Regions from separate parts of the Desulfofundulus thermocisternus DSM 10259 genome, predicted to be linked through region 2. Evidence: predicted binding sites of a transcription regulator. Region 2 holds the regulator's gene; the other holds the start of a gene.
The links. The regulator LexA, encoded in region 2, represses DNA repair genes until DNA is damaged. The targets are predictions, from matches to a motif close to CNAACANNTGTTNG.
Positions count from the first base shown of each region.

Region 1: the regulator LexA is predicted to act here: its motif matches at 6,877-6,890, upstream of dinB (DNA polymerase IV).

Region 1 covers NZ_JMLG01000004.1:90,634-101,382, forward strand. The annotation lists gene BR83_RS15130 (NAD(P)-binding protein) at 1-522, shown strand, start outside; gene BR83_RS0105475 (CoB--CoM heterodisulfide reductase iron-sulfur subunit A family protein) at 486-3,500, shown strand; gene BR83_RS15135 (hydrogenase iron-sulfur subunit) at 3,593-4,090, shown strand; gene BR83_RS0105485 (4Fe-4S dicluster domain-containing protein) at 4,126-5,256, shown strand; gene BR83_RS0105490 (4Fe-4S dicluster domain-containing protein) at 5,298-5,867, shown strand; gene BR83_RS0105495 (CoB--CoM heterodisulfide reductase iron-sulfur subunit B family protein) at 5,931-6,782, shown strand; gene dinB (DNA polymerase IV) at 6,909-8,144, shown strand; gene BR83_RS0105505 (hypothetical protein) at 8,163-8,453, shown strand; gene BR83_RS0105510 (hypothetical protein) at 8,502-8,819, opposite strand; gene BR83_RS15145 (PAS domain-containing protein) at 8,925-10,403, opposite strand; gene BR83_RS0105520 (response regulator transcription factor) at 10,463-10,749, opposite strand, start outside.
Region 2 covers NZ_JMLG01000006.1:16,524-27,272, forward strand. The annotation lists gene BR83_RS0106795 (acyl-CoA mutase large subunit family protein) at 1-1,235, opposite strand, end outside; gene sucD (succinate--CoA ligase subunit alpha) at 1,256-2,122, opposite strand; gene sucC (ADP-forming succinate--CoA ligase subunit beta) at 2,156-3,271, opposite strand; gene BR83_RS0106810 (Fe-S-containing hydro-lyase) at 3,298-3,852, opposite strand; gene BR83_RS0106815 (fumarate hydratase) at 3,883-4,725, opposite strand; gene BR83_RS0106820 (sigma 54-interacting transcriptional regulator) at 4,987-6,693, opposite strand; gene lexA (transcriptional repressor LexA) at 6,855-7,463, shown strand; gene BR83_RS0106830 (DUF1847 domain-containing protein) at 7,487-8,128, opposite strand; gene BR83_RS0106835 (Coenzyme F420 hydrogenase/dehydrogenase, beta subunit C-terminal domain) at 8,310-10,199, opposite strand; gene BR83_RS17585 (sensor histidine kinase) at 10,247-10,585, opposite strand; gene BR83_RS17590 (sensor histidine kinase) at 10,662-10,749, opposite strand, start outside.

The DNA.
Region 1 (10,749 bases), on a different contig from region 2:
GCCATAGAACCGGACGTGCTGGTTTTGAGCACCGGGGTGGAGCCCGGTGAAGACAACGGGAAGCTGAGCCAGCTGTTCAAGGTGCCCCTGAACAGCGACGGGTTCTTTTTGGAAGCGCACATGAAACTGCGGCCGGTGGACTTTGCGGCGGAAGGGCTGTACCTGTGCGGCCTGGCCCACTCGCCCAAGCTGGTGGGGGAGAGCATCACTCAGGCCAACGCGGCGGCCATGCGGGCGGTGACGCTGCTGGCCCGGGACCGCCTGGCCAACGTGGCCATCACCGCCACCGTCAACCCCCGCCGCTGCGTGGGCTGCGGGGTCTGCGTACAGGTATGCGACTATCAGGCCCGGAGCATAGACCCCCTGCGGCGGGTGGCCGAAGTGAACGAAGCCCTGTACAGAAACACAGGTTTGAATTATTCCCCTGCGGTTCCTGCAGGTTATTACTCAACATTTACGATGCTTTTAACAAGGAGGTCACCTCTGTGGCAACAAAAAGCCAGCCAAGAGGCTCCGTGGTGATTGTGGGGGCCGGGATCAGCGGGATGCAATCGGCCCTGGACCTGGCCGGGGCAGGGTTTAAAGTCTACGTGGTGGAGCGGGGCCCGGCCATTGCCGGCCATATGCCCATGCTGGATAAAACCTTCCCCACCAACGACTGCTCCATGTGCATCCTCTCTCCCAAGGTGGCCGACCTGGGAGGACACCACAACATCGAGGTATTCACCCTGGCCGAGGTTACCGGGGTAAGCGGTGAGCCGGGCGACTTTACCGTTACCGTCCGCAAGCACCCCCGCTTTGTGGATTTAAGTCGCTGTGTCAGCTGCGGTCGCTGTGAGCAGGTCTGCCCCCGGGAAACGGCCGACGACTTCAACCAGGGCCTGGGCACGCGCAAAGCCATATACAAACCCTATGCCCAGGCATTTCCCAACGCCTACGCGGTGGACCCCGACGCCTGCCAGCAGTGCGGCGCATGTGTGGAGAAATGTGCCCGCAAGGCCATTGACCATCATATGCGCGAGGAAGAACTGCAGATCAAGGCCGGAGCGGTGATCCTGTCCCCGGGCTTTGAGCTGTTTGATGCAGCCGCCCGGCCGGAACTGGGTTACGGGCGCTTCCCCAACGTGGTTACCAGCCTGCAGTTTGAACGGATCCTGAGCGCTTCCGGTCCCTACCAGGGTCACCTGATCCGGCCCTCCGACGGCAAAGAATCCCGGCGCATTGCCTGGATCCAGTGCGTGGGGTCCCGGGAGCCCCGCTCCGGGGCTGATTACTGCTCGGCCGTGTGCTGCATGTACGCCACCAAGGAGGCCATCGTGGCCATGGAACACAACCCCGGGCTGGAAGCAACCATCTTTTACATGGATATACGGGCATACGGGAAGGGTTTTGAGCAGTACTATCGGCGGGCAAAAGAAGAGCTGGGTGTGCGCTACGTGCGCTGTGCGGTTTCCGAAGTAAAAGAAATTCCCGGCAGCAGGAACCTGCTGCTGTGCTACCGCACCCCGGAAGGCGCTTTCCGGGAGGAAGAGTTCGACCTGGTGGTGCTGTCGGTGGGCCTGCGCCCGGCCCGGGGAGCCCGGGAACTGGCAGCCGCCCTGGGAGTGGAGCTGGACCGGTTTGGTTTTTGCCGGAGCGATCCCTTCAACCCGGTGGCCACTTCCAGGCCCGGAATTTTTGCCGGCGGCGTCTTTGCCGGCCCCAAGGACATACCGGAGACGGTGACCGAGGCCAGCGCGGCGGCGGGCTGCGTTTCCCGGCTGTTGAGCACGGCCCGGGGCAGCGAGACCCGGGTCAAGGAGTATCCCCCGGAGAGGGCGGTGCACAAGGAGCCGCCCCGGGTGGGGGTGTTTGTCTGCCACTGCGGCATCAACATCGGCAGCGTGGTGCGGGTGCCCGAGGTGGTGGAATACGCCCGGAAGCTGCCGTGGGTGGTCCACGCCCAGGAGTTTCTCTTTGCCTGTGCCCAGGACAGCCTGGAGAAAATCCGCCGGACCATCATCAACCGCAAACTCAACCGGGTGGTGGTGGCGTCGTGCACGCCGCGGACCCACGCGCCGTTATTCCAGGGCGTCATGCGGGAAGCGGGGTTGAACCCCTACCTGTATGAGCACGTGAACATCCGGGAGCACTCCTCCTGGGTGCACCGGGACCGGCCGGAAGAAGCCACGGAAAAGGCCAGGGATCTGGTGCGCATGGCCGTGGCCCGGGTGCGCCTGCTGGCTCCCATTGCCCAGACCTACACCGGGATCAACAAGAGTGCCCTGGTGGTGGGCGGGGGAGTGGCGGGCATGACGGCGGCCCTCTCCCTGGCGGAACAGGGATTTGCCGTGAGCCTGGTGGAAAAGGGAGCGGTGCTGGGAGGAAACGCCAGGCATCTCTACTATACCCTGCAGGGTTCGGACCCGCAGCAATTTCTGGCCGGGCTGGTGGAGAAGGTAACCGGCCACCCGCAGATACAAGTATACACGGGCAGTGAAGTGGTGGAAGCGGGGGGTTACCCGGGGAACTACCACAGCCGCATCAGGACGCCGGAGAAGGAAGTGGAGATCAACCACGGGGCGGTGGTTCTGGCCACCGGGGCCAGGGAAGCCCGGCCGCGGGAATACCTTCTGGGTCAGCACGACCGGGTCATGACGCAGCGGGAACTGGAAGAGCGGATTTACCGCGGGGAAGTAGAGGGTCTGAACACGGTGGTCATGATCCAGTGTGTGGGGTCGCGGGACGACGAACGTCCCTACTGCAGCCGCATATGCTGCAGCCATGCCCTCAAGAACGCCCTGAAGCTGAAGGAGAAAAACCCCCGGGTGAACATCTACGTTCTCTACCGGGACATCCGGGTGTACGGGTTGAACGAGCAATATTACACGCAGGCCCGGCAGAAAGGGATCATCTTCATTCGCTACGACCGGGAGAAGAAGCCGGTGGTGGAAGCAGCGGGCGGTGGGCTGGTAGTCAGGGTGGTCGACCCCATTTTAGGGGTGGAACTGGCCATAGAACCGGACGCGCTGGTTTTGAGCACCGGTGTGGAGCCCGGTGAAGACAACGGGAAGCTGAGCCAGCTGTTCAAGGTACCTCTGAACAGCGACGGGTTCTTTTTGGAAGCGCACATGAAGCTGCGGCCGGTGGACTTTGCGGCGGAGGGGCTGTACCTGTGCGGCCTGGCCCACTCGCCCAAGCTGGTGGGGGAGAGCATCACCCAGGCCAACGCGGCGGCCATGCGGGCGGTGACGCTGCTGGCCCGGGACCGCCTGGCCAACGTGGCCATCACCGCCACGGTGGAAGAAGAGGTCTGCGTGGGCTGCGGGGTCTGCGTGCAGGTATGCGACTATCAGGCCCGGAGCATAGACCCCCTGCGGCGGGTGGCCGAAGTGAACGAAGCCCTGTGCCAGGGATGCGGGGCCTGTGTGGCCGCCTGCCCCAACGGCGCCTCCCAGCAGAAGGGTTACGAAAAGGCCCAGCTCCTGGCCATGCTGGAGGCGGCCCTGGAAGCGGTGTGACGGGTACCTGCGGGCGCGGGTCTTTTCGGGATATGGCCGGCTGTAAAACCGGCGTTTCTACTGAAAAACATTAACCTGGAGGAGGTTTTTCCATGAGCGTGATGCTTTCTCAGCCGCCCCTGGCGGAGCCGGTGGGAGAGGAGCGGCGGGAGCCCGGCTTGAAGCTGGTATCTTCCTTTGAACCCAGGATCATCGGCCTGGTGTGTAACTGGTGTTCCTACGCGGGGGCCGATCTGGCCGGGACTTCCCGTATCCAGTACCCGCCCAACATCCGCCTGGTAAGGGTTATGTGCACCGGTTCGGTGGATCCCCTGTACATCCTGCGCCCCCTCATGGACGGGGCTGACGGCGTGCTGGTGGGCGGGTGACACCCGGGTGACTGCCACTATGGTAGTGGCAATTACAAGGCCCGGCGCCGCCTGGCAGCCTTAAAGGCCATCCTGAAGCAGTTCGGTATCGGGGAAGAGCGGGTGTGGTTCCGCTTCATCAGCGCCTCCGAGGGCAAGCGGTTTGCGGAAACAGTTCAGGAAATGGTTGATGAGTTGAAAAAACTGGGGCCCAACCCCCTGCGCCGCCGCTGGGATATATAAGGGGTCAATGGGTCGCTGCAAAAAGGTGATGGCTTATGAAAACAGCTCTGCTACAAGTTGAAGCCGGCTCTCCCCGGCAGGCCGCGGAAAAATTTTTCCGGACCCTGCTGGACCGGCGGGTGGTGGATGCCCTGATCGTTCCCCGGGAAGTGCCTTCCCGGCGCATGGTGGTACCCGCCCTGGTCACCTCCGGCGATGGGCTGTCCGGTGTAAACCCCTTTGCCCCCGTAGCCATTATCAATGCCGCCCGGGCTGTGAGCAGGCTGGCCTTCCAGGATCCCGGGGTCAAGGTGGGGGCGGTTTTGCGCCCCTGTGAAATCAGGGCGCTGGTGGAAATGGCCAAATTGCAGCAGGTTACCCTGGAGCGGGTGCTGATCATCGGCGTGGACTGCCTGGGTACCTTTGAACCGGCCGATTATTACCGGCTGGCGCAGGAGGGCCTGGATACCGGCGCCTGGCTGGCGCAGGCGGCCGGCTCCGGCAAAACGGCCTTAAACGGGGCAAAAATCAGAACTGCCTGCAGCATTTGTGAAGCCATATCCCCGTCAGGGTTACCTTTAACCCTGCACTGGGTGGGCTGCGATACCGGCCGGGAACTCTATCTTTCCTGGGATGAGGGGCAGCTCGACCTGGATGCCCTCCTTGACGGCAGCGGCGTCCTGGTTCCGCAGGCATTACCGGCAGCCAGGCAATCTCTGGTAGAATCCCTGCGGAAAGAGCGCCGGGAACTGGGGCAGGAAATGTGCCGGGACTTCGCCTCCCGCACTGCGGATATCAACCGGCTGCTGGATGAACTGGCCCCCTGCCTGGGCTGCCACAACTGCCGGGAGGTCTGTCCCCTCTGTGTCTGCCGGGAATGCGTTTTCGACAGCAACCTCTTTGAACATGAACCGTCATGGTACCTGCACCGGGCGGCAATCCGGGGCGGGCTGGAATTGCCCGCCGACACCCTGCTGTATCATTTAACGCGCATGCATCACATGGGGGTCAGCTGCGTGGGCTGCGGCCAGTGTGAGAGCGGTTGCCCCAGCAGGATTCCCCTGACCCTTCTTTTCCGCACCATCGGGGAAAAGCTGCAGGGTCTCTTTTCCTACGTGCCCGGTGCCAGCGTGGATGAGCTGCCTCCCCTGGCCACCTACCGGGAGGACGAGCTGGAACCCCGGTAAGGCCGGCCGCGGTACAGCAATTGATGCGAGGTGAATATTTTATGGCCACGGCCACTCTTTACCTTCCGGCCGGAAAGGTAACGGTGGATGCGGCCTTCAGGGAAGAAGTGGCCCGCTTGAGCGGCCAGCCCCTGGAGCTCTGCTTTCAGTGTCAGAAATGTGCCTCCGGTTGTTACCCCACCCGTGAGGGTGACTATACCCCCAATGAAATTATGCGCCTCATTCAATACGGCGCCCGGGAGGCGGTATTGAAGAGCAGGACCATCTGGCTCTGTACATCCTGTGAAACCTGCGGCCTGCGCTGCCCCAACGGCATCCGTATGGCCGAAGTGATGGATACATTAAAGCAAATGGCCGTTGCCCGCGGCATTGTGCCGGACGGTGAAATCAGCCCCCTGTTTCACAACCTGTTTTTAAACGAAATCCGGTCAACCGGCCGGGTGCAGGAAACCATGTTGATGCTGAAGTACAGGCTGAAGACCGGCGGCCTTTTGGCGGATGCCAAGCTGGGCTGGCAGCTGTTCCGGCGGGGCAAGCTGCCCCTGGTGCCGCGCCTCAAAAAGGACCCGGCGGTGCGCCGGATTTTTGAGCTGGCCGGCGGGCGGGGGTAAATGGTAACGGCACCGTAAAGCAAACCGAAGCGGTCAAACCTTACCGGGAAGAGGTGCATGGCCATGAAATACAGTTATTATCCCGGTTGTTCCCTGGAGGCCACCGGGGTGGAATACAACCTTTCCACCCGGGCGGTGGCCGGGGCCCTGGGAATGGAGCTGGTGGAGCTGCCCGGCTGGACCTGCTGCGGTTCCTCCTCGGCCCACGCGATTAACAGGGATCTGGCCCTGGGCCTGGCGGCCCACAACATCGCCCTGGCCCAGGAGCAGGGGCGGGACCTGGTGGTGCCCTGTTCGGCCTGTTACACTCGCCTGTCCAGGGCCGACTACCAGATGAGGCATGATGCCGGCGAAAGGGTCCGGGCGGAGAGGCTGGCCGGTTTTTCCTATACAGGGCAGGTCCGTATTTATTCCTTTCTGGAGATAGTAAAGGACCGGGTGGGTTATGCTGAAGTGACCCGGGCCGTGCGCAGGCCCCTGGCCGGCCTGAAGGTGGCCTGCTATTACGGGTGCCTGCTGGTACGTCCCCCGGAAGTACGCCCCTTTGACCGGGCCGAGGACCCCGCTTCCCTGGATGAGCTGGCTGCCGCCCTGGGGGCGGAGCCGGTTCCCTGGTGCTATAAGACCACCTGCTGTGGGGCCGGGCTTTCCCTGACCCGGCCGGAGGTGGTGGGAAAACTGGTGGCCCGGATTTTGTCCGCCGCCCGGGAAGCCGGGGCCGGCGCCCTGGTTACTGCCTGTCCCCTGTGCCAGAATAACCTGGAGATGCGCCGTCCGGCTGACGAAGACATCCCTGTGTTTTATTTTACCGAATTAATGGGCGTGGCCCTGGGGCTGGGAGAGGCATCCGGCTGGTTGAAAAAACACCTGGTCGATCCCTTCCCCCTGCTCCACCGGCTTTCCCTGGCCGGGTAACTGCCACGGTCCGGGCCCGGGGAAAAGGGAGGTTCAGCACTGCCGGAAAAATTTACCCCTTGCCCAGAACAGGTGTTCCAGTTAAAATTAAGCTGGAACACCTGTTTGAAGGCAGGGGGTTTAATTATGTCCCGGGCCATTATGCTGGTAGATATGAATGCCTTTTTTGCCAGCGTCCACCAGGCCCTGGATCCGGCTTTGCGGGGCAGGCCGGTAATTGTGGCCGGGGACCCGGCCAGGCGCCACGGTGTGGTCCTGGCGGCCAGCTATGAAGCCCGGGCCAGAGGGGTGAAGACCGGCCTGACGGTGGCCGAGGCCCGCCTGGCCTGCCCCGGGGGAATTTTCATCAAGCCGCAGCACGAACTCTATGTTGACTTTTCCGCCCGTATCCTGCGCATCCTGCACGACTTCACCCCCCTGGTGGAGCCCTTTTCCATTGATGAAGCCTTCCTGGATGTCACCGGCTGCTATAAACTTCTGGGTTCTCCGGTGGAAATCGCCCGGCAGTTAAAGGAGCGCATCCGCCGGGAGGTGGGTATTACCTGCAGCGTGGGGATCGGCCCCAACAAGCTCCTGGCCAAAATGGCGGCGGAGCTGCAAAAACCCGATGGCCTTACCGTGCTTACCCCCGAGGATGTTCCCCGGCGCCTGTGGCCCCTGCCGGTAAGGGAACTTTTCGGCGTGGGCCCCCGTTACGAGGAGCATCTGAGAAAGCTGAATATCCATACCATTGGCGACCTGGCCTGTTTCCCGGTGGACATCCTTAAAAGACGTTTCGGTGTCTACGGGGAAACCCTGTGGCTCTTTGCCCGGGGTATCGACCACAGCCCCGTGGATCCCGGCAGCTTGAAGCAGGTGAAGAGCATCGGGCAGCAAATCACCCTCCCCCGGGATTACCGGGGTGAGGAGATCCGGGTGGTGCTGTGGGAACTGGCCGACCGGGTGGCCCGGCGGGCCCGGGCGGGGGGATATGCGGGCAAAACGGTAATCCTGTCCCTGAAGGATAGCCACTTTAACTGGCTGTCCCGGCGGAAAACCCTGCCCTGTTACACCAGCCTGGCTGAAGATATTCACCGGGCCGCCATGGACTTGCTGGAACGGCACTGGTCCCCCCGGTGGCCGGTGCGCCTGGTGGGGCTTGCCCTGGGGGGCCTGGCGGCCCGCCTGCCGGAACAGCTCACCCTTTTTGGCGAAAGGGAAAAACGACAAAGGGCGGAACAGGCCTGCGACAGCATCAAGAAGCGGTACGGGGAAAAGGCCATCTTCCGGGCCGTATCCCTCACCCGGGCAGGGGTGTTTTATGCTGCGGAGCCGCCGGATACGGCGCCGTCTTTTCTAATGAAAATGCCCCGGGACAGGTAAAACGGGGGGTGAGGAGGCATGAGGGAAGGCAGCAAAATATGGAGCCACCGGGTCATACTGCCGGAAGTGCGGGAGAAGGCCACTCATACCTGCGGGGAATGTTGCTTCCTGGTGGAAATTCAGGGCCGCTGGAAGAGTCTTCCCGGTTGTGTGGCCGGTATCCGCTGCTACCGTACCCTGGAAAAGCGCGTGCCCCTTAAAATTCACGCCCTGGATATTTTGAAGATGGCCGGCCGGGAAGGTCTGCGGGCGGCTCTTGCCCGGGGCAACCCGGAGTACCCTGCCTGCGGGTTTTTCCGGCCCCGGTAAGCAAAAGCCGGACCGGCGGTCTTCGTGCTTACTTCCGGATCGCCTTTTCTACATTATTCCCCACTGGCGGGTGTATTCCAGCTTTATTTCATATTCATGGGGTTTGAAGCCGTGATCCTGCAGCAGTTCCTTAACCTGGTACGCCTCCAGGCTGCACCCTTCCAGGATGACGGCCTTCCGGGTGCCCCGGCAGCAGAAGCCCTTCTCCCGTAAAAGCTCCATCATGGAGGCCACCCGCTCCAGCCGTTCCTTCAGGAAGTCGCCCAGCTGGCGCACGTCTTCCGGCCGGACCGGGCCCTGGATTTTCTCCAGCGGCAAGTTTCCCTCCAGAAGTTTCAGTATTACCGTAACCCGGTAGTTTACCATAAAACCATAACCTCCTGTTCACCAATTGGGTGCGGTAGAGCCATTTTTATACCCGGCCCTCCGCGCAGCGTTCCTTGAGGAACCATTAGCCGTCTTGCGTTCCAGCTACCCGGTTTTGGCTCCCGCCTGCTCCGGCGTGGAGGCCGGATAGACCTCCTGTCCCGGAGCCTCCAGCAATACCAGCGTTCCGGCGTATATCCCTTCCTCGTCGTAGACGAAAATCACTTCCCCGTTCAGGTTGCGGGAGTTCAGGTGGACCCTTTTCACGGATCGGGAACCCATATTCCGGTAAATAAATCCGGCCAGCTCGGGATCCACCGCGTCTATGCTGATGCCCGTCTCCATGCTGCCCAGGTAACAGCGGGCCATGAGATTGGCCTGGATTACCCGGTGGTTGCGGTCCACGTAAATTGCTCCCTGCGGCAGGGCTTCCATGAGGCGGCAGAGGACGCGGCCGCAGGTTTCTTCCTCCCGCCCCCCGGTACCTATTACCGTTACCGCCCCCAGTACCTTGCCCTTTTTCACAATTGGCGAATGGATGGCTTCCAGAAGCCGGTCGGCGGTTTTCAGGGTCAGGGTACCGTAGCGATTTTTTTCACCCGGGGTGTCCCCGATATGCCCCAGTACCTCCCTCAATTTTGCTCCCTTCAGGGGACCCTTGGCGCTGAAAATATCGTGGGCCGCCTGATTGGCAAAAAGTATCCGCCCGGCGTTATTGGAAATAATTACACCTTCGTGTACATGGTTGAAAATATTAAAGTCGATGTTTTCAAAGTAGGTCCGGGCGCTGTTGACACCCCACAGTTCCACCAGAAACTGATAAAGACAGCAGTAAAGGGCAAATAACAAAAGCATGATGGTAATGATGCGGTAAGCATCGAAGTTATTCTCCCGCAGGAAGAAATACAGCTGCCAGGGAGGGTCACCTACAGTTACGGAACTAACATCGTACGTCAGCTGGCCGGCATAGAATTTTTCTTCCCGGCCGCTGAACTGATCTAATAATTCCCTTTCAAAAGGCCAGGCCACGGGAGTTTCCTTGCCGGCAAAAACAGCCACCTTGCAGGTGTTATCCAGAAATTCCTGGGTAAGCTCCTGCTGGAATTCCATGATGCTGAAATCCAGGGCCAGCCAGTCTTTTTCCAGCGGGGTGACCACGGTGACCACCATCTGGCCGTTATTACCGGTGTGTACGCCAAGAATAAGGGACCCCTGCCGGGGTAACCGGGATTTGGGCAGCGGCAGGTCCCCGGTCAGCGATCCTGTCCGGTTTTTTACCCGCCCTGAAGCGTCCAGAATATACGCACCGGTGATACGATGATCAAAAAGGGGCAGCTCTTTTAAAGCGGCGTTCCTGTCAGAATGGCCGTCAACTTTTTGGGCGGCTCCTTCAGCGATCCCCTGCAGGTTGTTGAGGAAAAAGCTGGTTTTATTGATGGCCACCTGGCGGATAGTTTCTTCGTAATCGTTCATGATGCCCTTCAGGAAGCGGAATTCCACCACAAAGAGCATGGTTATAATGGACAGAAAAAAAAGCATGATAAACATCAGCCAGGCGCTGTTTATCGTCAGGGGTTTTTTCATTCAAGCCACCACCAGCGTCAGTTTCTTAACTGCGGTCCTTTTCTTCCCCGGCAGCGCTGCTACCTTACCAGTCCCCGGCGGGCAGCCGCAGCCAGGGCTTCCTCCAGCGTTTTTACTCCCAGCTTGGTACAGATGCCGCGGATGCGACGGCGCAGGGTGGACAGGCTGATGTAAAGCCTGGCTGCTACTTCTTTCTGGTCTTTACCCCGGGCAATGAGCTGGAGAATGCTGGTTTCCTGCTCCGTCAGTACGGGGCTGTCGGGTTTCAACAGCAATTCCGCCTGTAACCCCGGGTAAATATAGGTCCCGCCCTTGTAGACCATGTTGATGGCGGAGCGGATTTCCT
Region 2 (10,749 bases):
AGGCTTTCAATATAGTACGAGCCGCCCAGAGGATCCACCGTATCGGTAACACCAATCTCGTATCCTATTACCTGCTGCGTCCGCAAAGCTATAAGCACCGACTCATCGCTGGGCAGGGCCAGAGCTTCGTCGTAAGAGTTGGTGTGCAGGGACTGGGTACCTCCCAGCACTGCGCTCAAGGCTTCAAAAGCCGTCCGCATAATATTTACCATCGGTTGTTGAGCCGTCAGGCTGCAACCCGCCGTTTGAGTATGGAAGCGCAACATCCAGGAGCGAGGATTCTTGGCCCCAAACCGTTCCTTCATGATCTTGGCCCAGAGTCGCCTGGCGGCCCGGAACTTGGCAATTTCCTCGAAAAAGTTCAAGTGAGCGTTAAAGAAGAAAGACAGGCGGGGAGCAAAATCGTCCACATTTAACCCGGCATCAATAGCCGCCTGGACATAGGCAATGCCATCGGCCAGGGTAAAGGCTACCTCCTGCACCGCCGTGGAACCGGCCTCCCGGATATGGTAGCCGCTGATGCTGATGGTATTCCAGCTGGGAACATTCTTGGAACAATAGGCAAAGATATCAGTAATCAGGCGCATGGATGGACCCGGCGGGAAAATATAAGTTCCCCTGGCAATGTATTCTTTCAAGATATCATTTTGTATGGTCCCATTGAGCTTATCAGGTGTAACACCCTGCTTTTCTGCCACAGCTATATACATGGCCAGCAGGATGGCAGCCGGGGAATTAATGGTCATGGAGGTGCTCACTTTGTCCAGGGGAATTCCCTCGAACAGGGTTTCCATATCCTCCAGGGAATCAATAGCTACCCCTACCTTGCCCACCTCGCCCCGGGCCAGGGGATGATCCGAATCATAACCAATTTGGGTGGGAAGGTCAAAAGCCACGCTCAAGCCGGTCTGCCCCTGCTCCAACAAATAACGGAAACGGGCATTGGTTTCCTCGGCTGTACCAAAACCAGCGTACTGACGCATGGTCCACAGACGACCCCGGTACATGTTGGGCTGTACTCCGCGGGTAAAAGGGTATGAACCAGGAAAACCGAGATCCCGCTCGTAATCAAGATCAGCTATATCCTCCGGAGTATACAGGGTCTTTATTTCAATGCCCGAATCAGTAGCAAAGCTCGCCTGTCTCTCCGGTCTCTTTTTTACCTGAGCTTCCAGCCGCTCCTGGTACTCCCTGGTCGCTGCCCGGATGCTTTCCAATTTTTCTTTTTCGAACATCCATCTCCCTCCCTAAAAGCTCAACCCAGAGCTTCCTTAATTAACTCCGGAACCTCAAATGGCAGAGTAGCTACCCGGGCACCGGCAGCCGTAAGTGCCTTAACCTTGCCCTCAAAAGTGCCTTTTCCCCGTTCAATGATCGCCCCGGCATGGCCCATGCGTTTACCGGGCGGTGCGCTCTTTCCAGCAATATAAGCTACAACAGGTTTGGTCATTTTCTTAATAAACAGGGCAGCCTCTTCTTCCGCATTACCTCCAATTTCACCAACCAGCACCACGGCTCTGGTCTCCGGGTCCTTTTCAAATTTCTCCAGCACATCCACAAAGGATAAACCAACAACCCGGTCGCCACCCAGGCCAACTACCGTTGATTGTCCCAAGCCGCTGGCTGTTAGATTGGCAACAATCTCATAAGTCAAGGTACCGCTGCGCGCTACTACACCAATGTGACCCGGCACAAAAAACTGGTTGGGCGGAATGCCAATCTTACACCTTCCCGAAGAAACAATCCCAAAGGTATTGGGGCCAATTATTATTGTGCCCCGCCGCCGGGCAAAAGCAATGATCTCCATTTCATCATGAACAGGTATATGCTCGGTTATAATAACTACTACTCGTATTCCCGCAGCAATGGCCTCAAAAGCAGCATCTTTGGCAAAGGGCGCCGGAATGAAAAGCACGGAAGCATCGATCTGGTGGTTTTCCATGGCTGCAGCCACGGTATCATACACAGGAACTCCTTCCACTGTCTGGCCACCCTTACCCGGTGAAACCCCAGCAACAATCCGGGTTCCATAGGCCAGCATCTGTTTGGTATGAAACGTACCCTGGTTACCTGTAATCCCTTGAACCAGAACATTGGTTTTTTCACCAACTATAATGGCCACTCCTGACCGCTCCTTCCTTCTCGGAGGTATTCTTCAGTTCTGGGCTCTGGCCAGTTCTACAGCCTTGGCCGCAGCCTCATGCATAACTTTATAAGCTTCAATGCCGTGTTCCCTGAGTAGACGCACACCTTCTTCTTCGTTGGTACCAACCAGTCGAATAACTACTGGAACATTGATTCCTTTCTCCTGCTTCACCTTTACCAGAGCCCTGGCCACATCGTCACAGCGGGTAATACCCCCAAATATATTGATAAATATCACCCTGGGATTGGTGGACAGGAGAATTTCCAGGGCTTTAGCGGTAGCCTCCATTCCGGTGCCACCACCGGCATCCAGGAAATTGGCAGGAGCACCACCATAATGCTGGATAATATCCAGAGTACCCATGGTAATACCTGCGCCATTTGCCATCACAGCTATATTCCCATCCAGCTGAACATAAGAAAGTCCCAGGGCGTGGGCCTGCCGCTCGGCTTCAGTACGGTCATCAACCACTGGCAAATCCTTTTGCCGGTAAAGAGCCTCATCGTCGATGGTAACCTTTGCATCGGCAGCTATTAACTTCTCACCGCTTAAAACCAGCGGGTTAATCTCCACCAGCTCGGCATCCTTTTCCCGGAAAATACGGTAAAGGATTGGCAATAACCGGCTGAATTCTTTAGCCACAGCACCGGTTATACCCAACCGGCGGCATACTTCCCGGCACAAATATGGCTGGATGCCCAGGCAAACATCCAGATGTTCCTTGACAATAAATTCGTCGGGAACCTCTTCTATATCCATACCACCCTGGGCAGAAGCTATTAAAACGGGCGCTTTGGCCGCTCCATCCACGGTAATGGCTACATAAAACTCGTGATCAATAGCCAGTTTTTCTTCCACCAGGATCATTTCTACCTTTAATCCCTGGACAGTCATACCCAGAACCTGGGCAGCAGCCTCGCGGGCCTCTTCAGGTGTATCGGCGAACTTTATCCCGCCCCCTTTACCTCGCTTACCCGATAGCACCTGAGACTTAATTACCACCGGTGCCCCAATTTCCGCCGCTACTGCTGCTGCTTCCTCTGGCGAGGCAACCATTTTACCCCGTGGTATGGTCAAACCATACCGATTAAAAAGCTCTTTACCCATGTATTCATAAAGTTTCACAGCATTTCCCCCTTTATCACCAGCCGTTACCGGCCGGCATAGATCTTTACACCCTCATCATACAGGTCAGCACCTAGAACATCATTTACCACAATTACCGGAAAATCCTCTACTATTAATTCGTGGATAGCCTCCGGTCCCAGCTCCGGATAGGCTACAACACGACACGATTTGATCGCCCGGGCCAGCAATGCCGCTGCACCACCCACAGCAGCGAAATAAACAGCCTTGTACTGTTTCATAGCTTTAATTACTTCTGGAGAACGTTTTCCCTTACCTATCATACCTTTTAAACCCAGGGCAATTAACCGCGGTGCATAGGGATCCATCCGGCCACTGGTGGTTGGCCCGGCAGAACCAATCACCCGGCCAGGTTTAGCTGGCGAAGGTCCCACGTAATAAATAACCTGTCCTTCCAGGGGGATGGGTAATTTTTCTCCCCGGTCCAGCAGTTCCACCATTTTCTTGTGAGCCGCGTCCCGAGCCGTGTAGAGCACACCATTTAGTAAAACCCGCTGACCAATACGCAGCTTTTCTACCACCTCATCGGTAAGGGGCGTTGTCAGCCTAATCTGGGGCAAAACTTTCTACCTCCCAAAACACAATACTCGCTAAAGTACCGCTTCTTTATGTCGACTGGCATGGCAATTAATATTTACGGCTACCGGCAGGCTGGCTATATGACATGGATAGACTTCTACGTGTACTGCCAGAGCAGTGATACGGCCGCCCAATCCTTGAGGCCCGATACCCAAGTTATTGATAGCCTCCAAAAGCTCCTTCTCCAGAGCAGCAACTTCAGCATCAGGATGGGACTGTCCTAAAGGACGCAGAAGGGCTTCCTTGGCCAGCAGGGCAGCTTTTTCAAAGGTACCACCGATCCCAACACCAACCACCACTGGCGGACAGGGATTGGGTCCAGCTGCCCTAACCTGCTCGATGACAAAATTCTTAACCCCCTCCACTCCCTCAGCCGGTTTAAGCATACGCAGGCCACTCATGTTTTCGCTGCCGCCCCCTTTAGGCGCGACAACAATCCTGAGTTTGTCGCCGGGAACAATACGGGTGTGAATAACAGCCGGTGTATTATCTCCTGTATTTTTACGGCGCAGGGGATGATCAACAATAGATTTGCGCAGGTAGCCATCCCGGTAACCCCGGCGTACTCCCTCGTTAACAGCTTCGTACAGGTCCCCTCCGGTAATCATTACTTCTTGCCCAATTTCCAGAAATACAACGGCAAAACCGGTATCCTGACACATGGGGACCTGTTCTTCCCTGGCAATACGGGCATTCTCCAGCAGTTGTTGCAGGACATCTTTTCCTGTTAACGATATTTCCTGGTCCAGAGCTTCATTAAATGCCCTTAAAACATCTTCCCCCAGCTCATAGTTTGCTTTCTGACACAGTTCGGCTACCGTAGCAGTGATGGTAGCGGCGTCTATAAAGCGCAAAAAGTTTTTCCCTCCTTCCAATTATTTAAAGCAACTATTTCACAAGAGCAATTTTTATACCAAATCAGAATAAAACATACAAATGAGCAAAAATGCGATATTATAGCACCTGGAGGCAATTTCTAATCTTTATAAACATACAGGGCGCCAGTTATTATTTCTAAAAATTATAAAGAATGGCTGGAGGCACTTAAAATCTCTAAAGTAAAAATGGTAGACATTTTCTTATATTTAGAATTAGTCTAAAAATTCCAACTCCTATCAATTGGTAAATTCTTCAATCCTGCTTTTCTTTAACTTGTTATAAAGAGTAGCCAGAGAAATATTCAATGCTTGAGCGGCCCGTCGTTTGCCTTCTACACTGGTACCATATTTTGCTATGGCTTTTTTAATCAGTAGCTGTTCCATCTGATCGATGGGAATAAGCTCTATATCTTTTTCTGGACAGGCCTTAAACTGATTTATATGTTGAATAAAATGTTTTTTGGTAAAAATCTCCTCATCCACAGTTACCATTATCCGTTCAAACACATTTTCCAGTTCCCGGATATTTCCCGGCCAATCATAACTATAAAGAATCTCCTCGGCATCCTTGGATAAGCCTTTAACTTTTTTACCTAATTTTCTATTTAATTTAATAATTAAATGGTTAATTAAAATAGGTAAATCTTCTTTCCTTACCCGTAAAGGCGGTATGGTAATTTCAACCACATTTAAGCGATAGTACAGGTCTTCTCTAAACTTACCCTGGCGGATTAACTCCCGCAGATTACGGTTGGTAGCCGCAATAACCCGCACATCAACTTTAATGGTCTGGGTACCACCAACCCGTTCAAATTCCATTTCTTGTAATACCCGGAGCAGTTTCCCCTGTAAATTAAGATTCATGTCACCAATTTCATCGAGAAAAATAGTTCCGCCATGGGCCAGTTCAAATTTACCAATTTTAGATTTAACTGCCCCGGTAAAGGCTCCTTTGGCGTAACCGAAAAACTCGCTCTCTAAAAGACTATCCGGGATGGCTGCACAATTAACTTTTATAAATGGCTTATCCCTGCGGGGGCTGGCATGATGGATTGCATGAGCGAACAACTCTTTCCCTGTGCCACTTTCTCCAAGCAGGAGGACGGTAGAATTTGTACGGGCTGCCCTTTCGGCCACCTGGATACAGCGGCGTAGCTCAGCACTATTCCCCAGTATATCGGCAAAAGTATACTTGCTGGTGGTAACCTGGCCGAATTTATCGGAGAGATTCTCAATAATACTGGTGCTCTGGCGCAGTTGTTCCATTAAATTCATAACGTCAGTAAAGTGCTGAAAAACCACCACCGCTCCTTCCATCTTGCCATCCACAAAAATGGGAGCAGCATTGGAAATTACTTCCGCATTACTCCCTCCCACTTTGGTACGGTGTCCCACCACACTACGGCCAGTGCGCAGTACCGTGGCCAGGGCCCCGTCGGGGGAAGCTTCGAAGATATTCTGACCAATCCTTTCCTTCTCACTGATACCGGTAATACGGGTAAAGGCCGGGTTAACGTACTTAATAACCCCGCGGGAATCCGCCACTTCAATGGCCTCCTGGACCGAATCGAGGATGGCGGCCAGCTCACCTTGCACCCGCCGTGCTTCCAGCAACTTCTCCTTTTCTTTTAAAACGGCCAGCATTAGATCCAGGGCCCGGGCCTCCATGATAGACATTTCCCGTGGTTTTACCCGGTGCAGGTGCAGCTGGACCTCCGGATCTCCGGTAGCCTCGATCAAAACATCTATGCCGGGTAAACGCAACAATTCTCCATAATCAGCAGTGGTAAAAACCCCATCTGCGGCCGCAGCCTTTATCCCCGGAGATGAAAGATCGGGATCGGCTACCCCCAAAATCTGTACATCCTTTACGGCTTTCAGCATACGGTAAATGGAATAACCATCCTCATTGCCCCCGATAATGGCTACGGATAACCTGGGCATACCACTTCACCTTCTACGTGGTCCAGAATTTAAAGGTTTATTTCGACGCTTATCTTCTATTCCCTTCTAAAAAATAAAATATAATAATAAAATCCGAACAATTGTTTTTTCCTTATTCGCTCTATGATATAATCCAAAAAAAAAGGAGGTTAATGGTCATCATGAACACCGACCTCACCCCCAGGGAAAAGATAATTTTAGAAATAATCAAAAAGTGTATACATAATAAAGGATATCCACCTTCGGTGCGGGAAATAGGTCAGGCAGCGGGACTTAAATCCAGTTCCACAGTACATTATTATTTAAAGCGATTGGAGGAAAAAGGTTTAATAAGGCGCGACCCCACCAAACCCAGGGCATTGGAATTACGGGAACACACTTTGCCTGTAAATCAACCCATTCGGATGATTCCCCTGCTGGGTAGAGTGGCGGCGGGAGAACCCATCCTGGCTGTGGAATTCCAGGAGGACGTTTTTCCCCTGCCGGCCAGTTTTACCGGAGAGGGTGAATTCTTCATGCTTACTGTCCGGGGCGACAGCATGATTGAAGCCGGCATCCTTGACGGAGACCTGGTGGTGGTAAGGCGCCAGTCCAGCGCAGATAACGGGGATATTGTGGTAGCTCTTGTAGAGGATGAGGCCACGGTTAAAAGATTCTTCCGGGAAGACGACCATATTCGCCTGCAGCCGGAAAACAAGGCCATGTCACCCATTAGAGTAAAAAACCCGCTTATTCTGGGCAAGGTGGTGGGCCTGCTGCGCAAACTTTAAATTAAACCCGTTTCCCTTTCCTTTTAATCCGACTTTTTACAGGCTGCCAGTTTCGGAGCATAATAATGGGCGGCATAGATAGCTCCCAGAGGGTTATGGGCCAGCACCCGATCCTTGACCGCCAGAACGGTAACCGGTGCTGCCGAATACTTGATAAATAAACTGTCGTGGCCCACGCAAAGACCAAGTAAAACGTTCAACTCCGTGCCGGCCCGGTTTAACAAGTAGGCCTGGGCGACGGGATTGCACATAGGTTCAAATTGACCGGGGCGAACCTTTTGCTCTTCGCGTATACCTAATAATTCCTTGGGTTTGGAGCCGGTTTTGCACATTACCGATGCAACGACAAATCCTGCTTGCTGGAATATCTTTGTCACCTGTGCTGCTTCCCTGCGCAATCCGACGCAGAAAGCCAGGCCCAATTTAGTAAATCCGGCCATACGGCTGAACTGGATGATCTCTTCCAGCCTGCTCCACCTGCGGTAACCGGCGGACTCAGTTAAGGCCGAGTTAAGGGCCAGATTGGCTGCAACCGGATCCTGCCGGTATTCTCTATCGACTTCCTCAAAAACATTACCTGCAGTATTCATGGGGCAGTGCTCCGGAATTTTCTCCGTCTGGCCCGTGTAGCAAGCGTAGATTCCACACTCTGCGCACCGGAACATCATGGCTCACTCCTTTAAATAGAATAATGTTATAAAGATAATGGTACCCAGGCTTAGTGATTCCTTAGTAAATCCTTCGGCAATTTTCTTATCTCCTACGGTGCATAACGGCGATTATATCGCCCCCAGAGTATGAGTTCAATTAAATCTTTGTACTCAGGATCTTTATCGGAGCTACTGTTTAAAGTTGTTGCCCCCTTTCGGGAGCTAGGTGTAATTCCCGAGGAAAGGGCTTGCTGTTGATTTCTAGGTAATAATTCGGTACAGGCCAACCAAAATGACGTCGTTGTCTTAAGCGGAAAGCGGCGGCATGCTTTTTTAATTCATAACCTATCCCGGCAGCCAGAGAATCAGCTTTCAATGAAATTGTTTCCACATAACCGCTTTTTTCCGCCCCCTCCAACAACTCTTCACCCGCTGGAGTACGTACCAGACAGGAAGATACTCCCACCAAATCTCGCTTTTCCCGCACCCGTGGCCTCCAGTAATCCCCTACTGACAAATCTGCCAATTCCGCAGACCAGTCTACACACATTTCACAACGATCCCGTTTATATGCAGGCATGAGATGATGGTACATATACTGATGGCGATCCAAAAGCAACTTCCGCCCATCCTTGAGTTCTACCGTCAGGTGACCCGGCCAATCACCGTCCCGGTAGTTCAAAGAAGTAATATCTTCTAGCTTCTCCACCTTTAAATGTTCTACCAGGAGGTGGTAAGTACCCTCAAAATAAAACTGGGAAGCACAGAAAAGCCCCACTGTTAACACCACCGCCCGGGATAGATATGCAGGCTGACCGTGATACTGCATCTTGCGCAAGCCGTGGATCTGACACGGCAGGCCCACTACCGCTAAGCGACGGTAACCTTCTTTATAAGCCCTGTTTAAAAGGGCACTTACTGGTACACAAGCGTATTTACTCTGGGCTGCGGCCAGGAGTTGCTGGCGGGTTACTGCCAGCTTTGCCTCGGTACGCCAGGGCTGGTCCGGCCGATATCCGGCCACTAGAGCACAATCAACAAGCCCCTTTTCTAGAGCATAAATCAGCAGAGCCGTGACCAATCCTCCGCTAGCACCATGTTTCCTGATATCCCTGTCGACTGCACAGCCAGCCCGCGCATAGCGGTACACACCAAGGTCGGGAATTTTTTCTTCCCTCACACGCCCAAAAACAAATTGTTCTAAAAGGGGAATATTAACCTCCTCTCCCGGACATATAATTGTGCATAAACCGCAACCTGTACAGCTACCAATTAATTCCGGTAGTGGTTCGTTGTCTTTATAGCCCCATCCAATAGCTCCTGCAATACATATTCCTGCACAAGTACCGCAGGCCGTACATAAACCCCGCTGGATAACCCGATTCTGTAATTCGACAAATGAATCACTCAAAACGTTTACCTCCCTGTATCCCACCGAACCGTATTGAAGTTCCACCGTTACTTTACCAAGCTGGTATAAATATTCCAGATACCGGCGGGCTGTTACCCTGGCCAGGCCCAGGGCAGCGGCCACCTCTTCAGCTGATAGGGATGCTTCTTCCTTTATAAGTAAAAGCAAAACCTGTTTTAAGGTAACTTCATTCAAACCCTTTGGCATCCCTTCGGCCGTCTCTTCAGTAGCTGCCACCGCTCTTCTCCGGGCCAGTCGATCAATATCATCCTGCTCCAGCTGGGCTTTTTTATTTAAACGATTATATAAAAATGCAAAATTCTCGAGGGCGCTTCTCAAGCGGTTAAATTTGAATGGTTTGATGATATAATCCACCGCTCCATAACGGAAAGCATTTTTTATGGTTTCTGCATCTTGAGCCGCCGTTACCAGCATTACATCGGTAGGTAAACCAAGCCGGCGAATTTCCTGCAGGGCAGCTAAACCGCTCATATCCGGCAGGTAAACATCTAAAAGGATCAGGGCAGGTTTTAACCGGGCTGCCAGCCTTACCGCTTCTTTTCCTGTACGGGCTACACCTACCACTTTAAAACCGGGTACGGCATTGACAAAACCCTGGTTTACTTCCACTACCATTGGATCATCCTCTACAATCAGCACATCAATGATGCCCACACGTTAACCCCCCGTAAGTTACCTTCACGGAAAAGTCTTTCAAAATATTACTTTTGAAAGAATGGAATACGAACCATAACGGTGGTTCCTTCTCCCGGCCGGGAATGGATGGTAATTTTCCCCCCGGCAGTATCAACATGCTTTTTAACCAGGTAGAGACCTATTCCACGCCCGGCTCCTTTGGTTGAAAATCCCTGCTCGAAAACCCGATCCTGCAGATGCTCCGGTATACCTGCTCCCCAATCCCGTATCATAATCATCAACTCCCCTGAATCTTCACTCATTTCTAATTCCACTCGCCTGCGGGAAGGTTCCATGTCCCGGACGGCATCGAGGGCATTTTCCAGAAGGTTGCCCAGCACAACCCCAAGGGCAGCAGCATCCATACGGGACGGTAACCTCAACAACCGGCAGGAACGATCAATAAGAAGGTCTACCTTTAGCTCCTTTGCCCGGCTGTACTTACCCAGTTATTCCCTCGCCCATAGCCTGCAACATGGCCGTGCGTTCTTCCAAAATACGGGCAATTTCCTCGGGCTCGAGAGCGAAC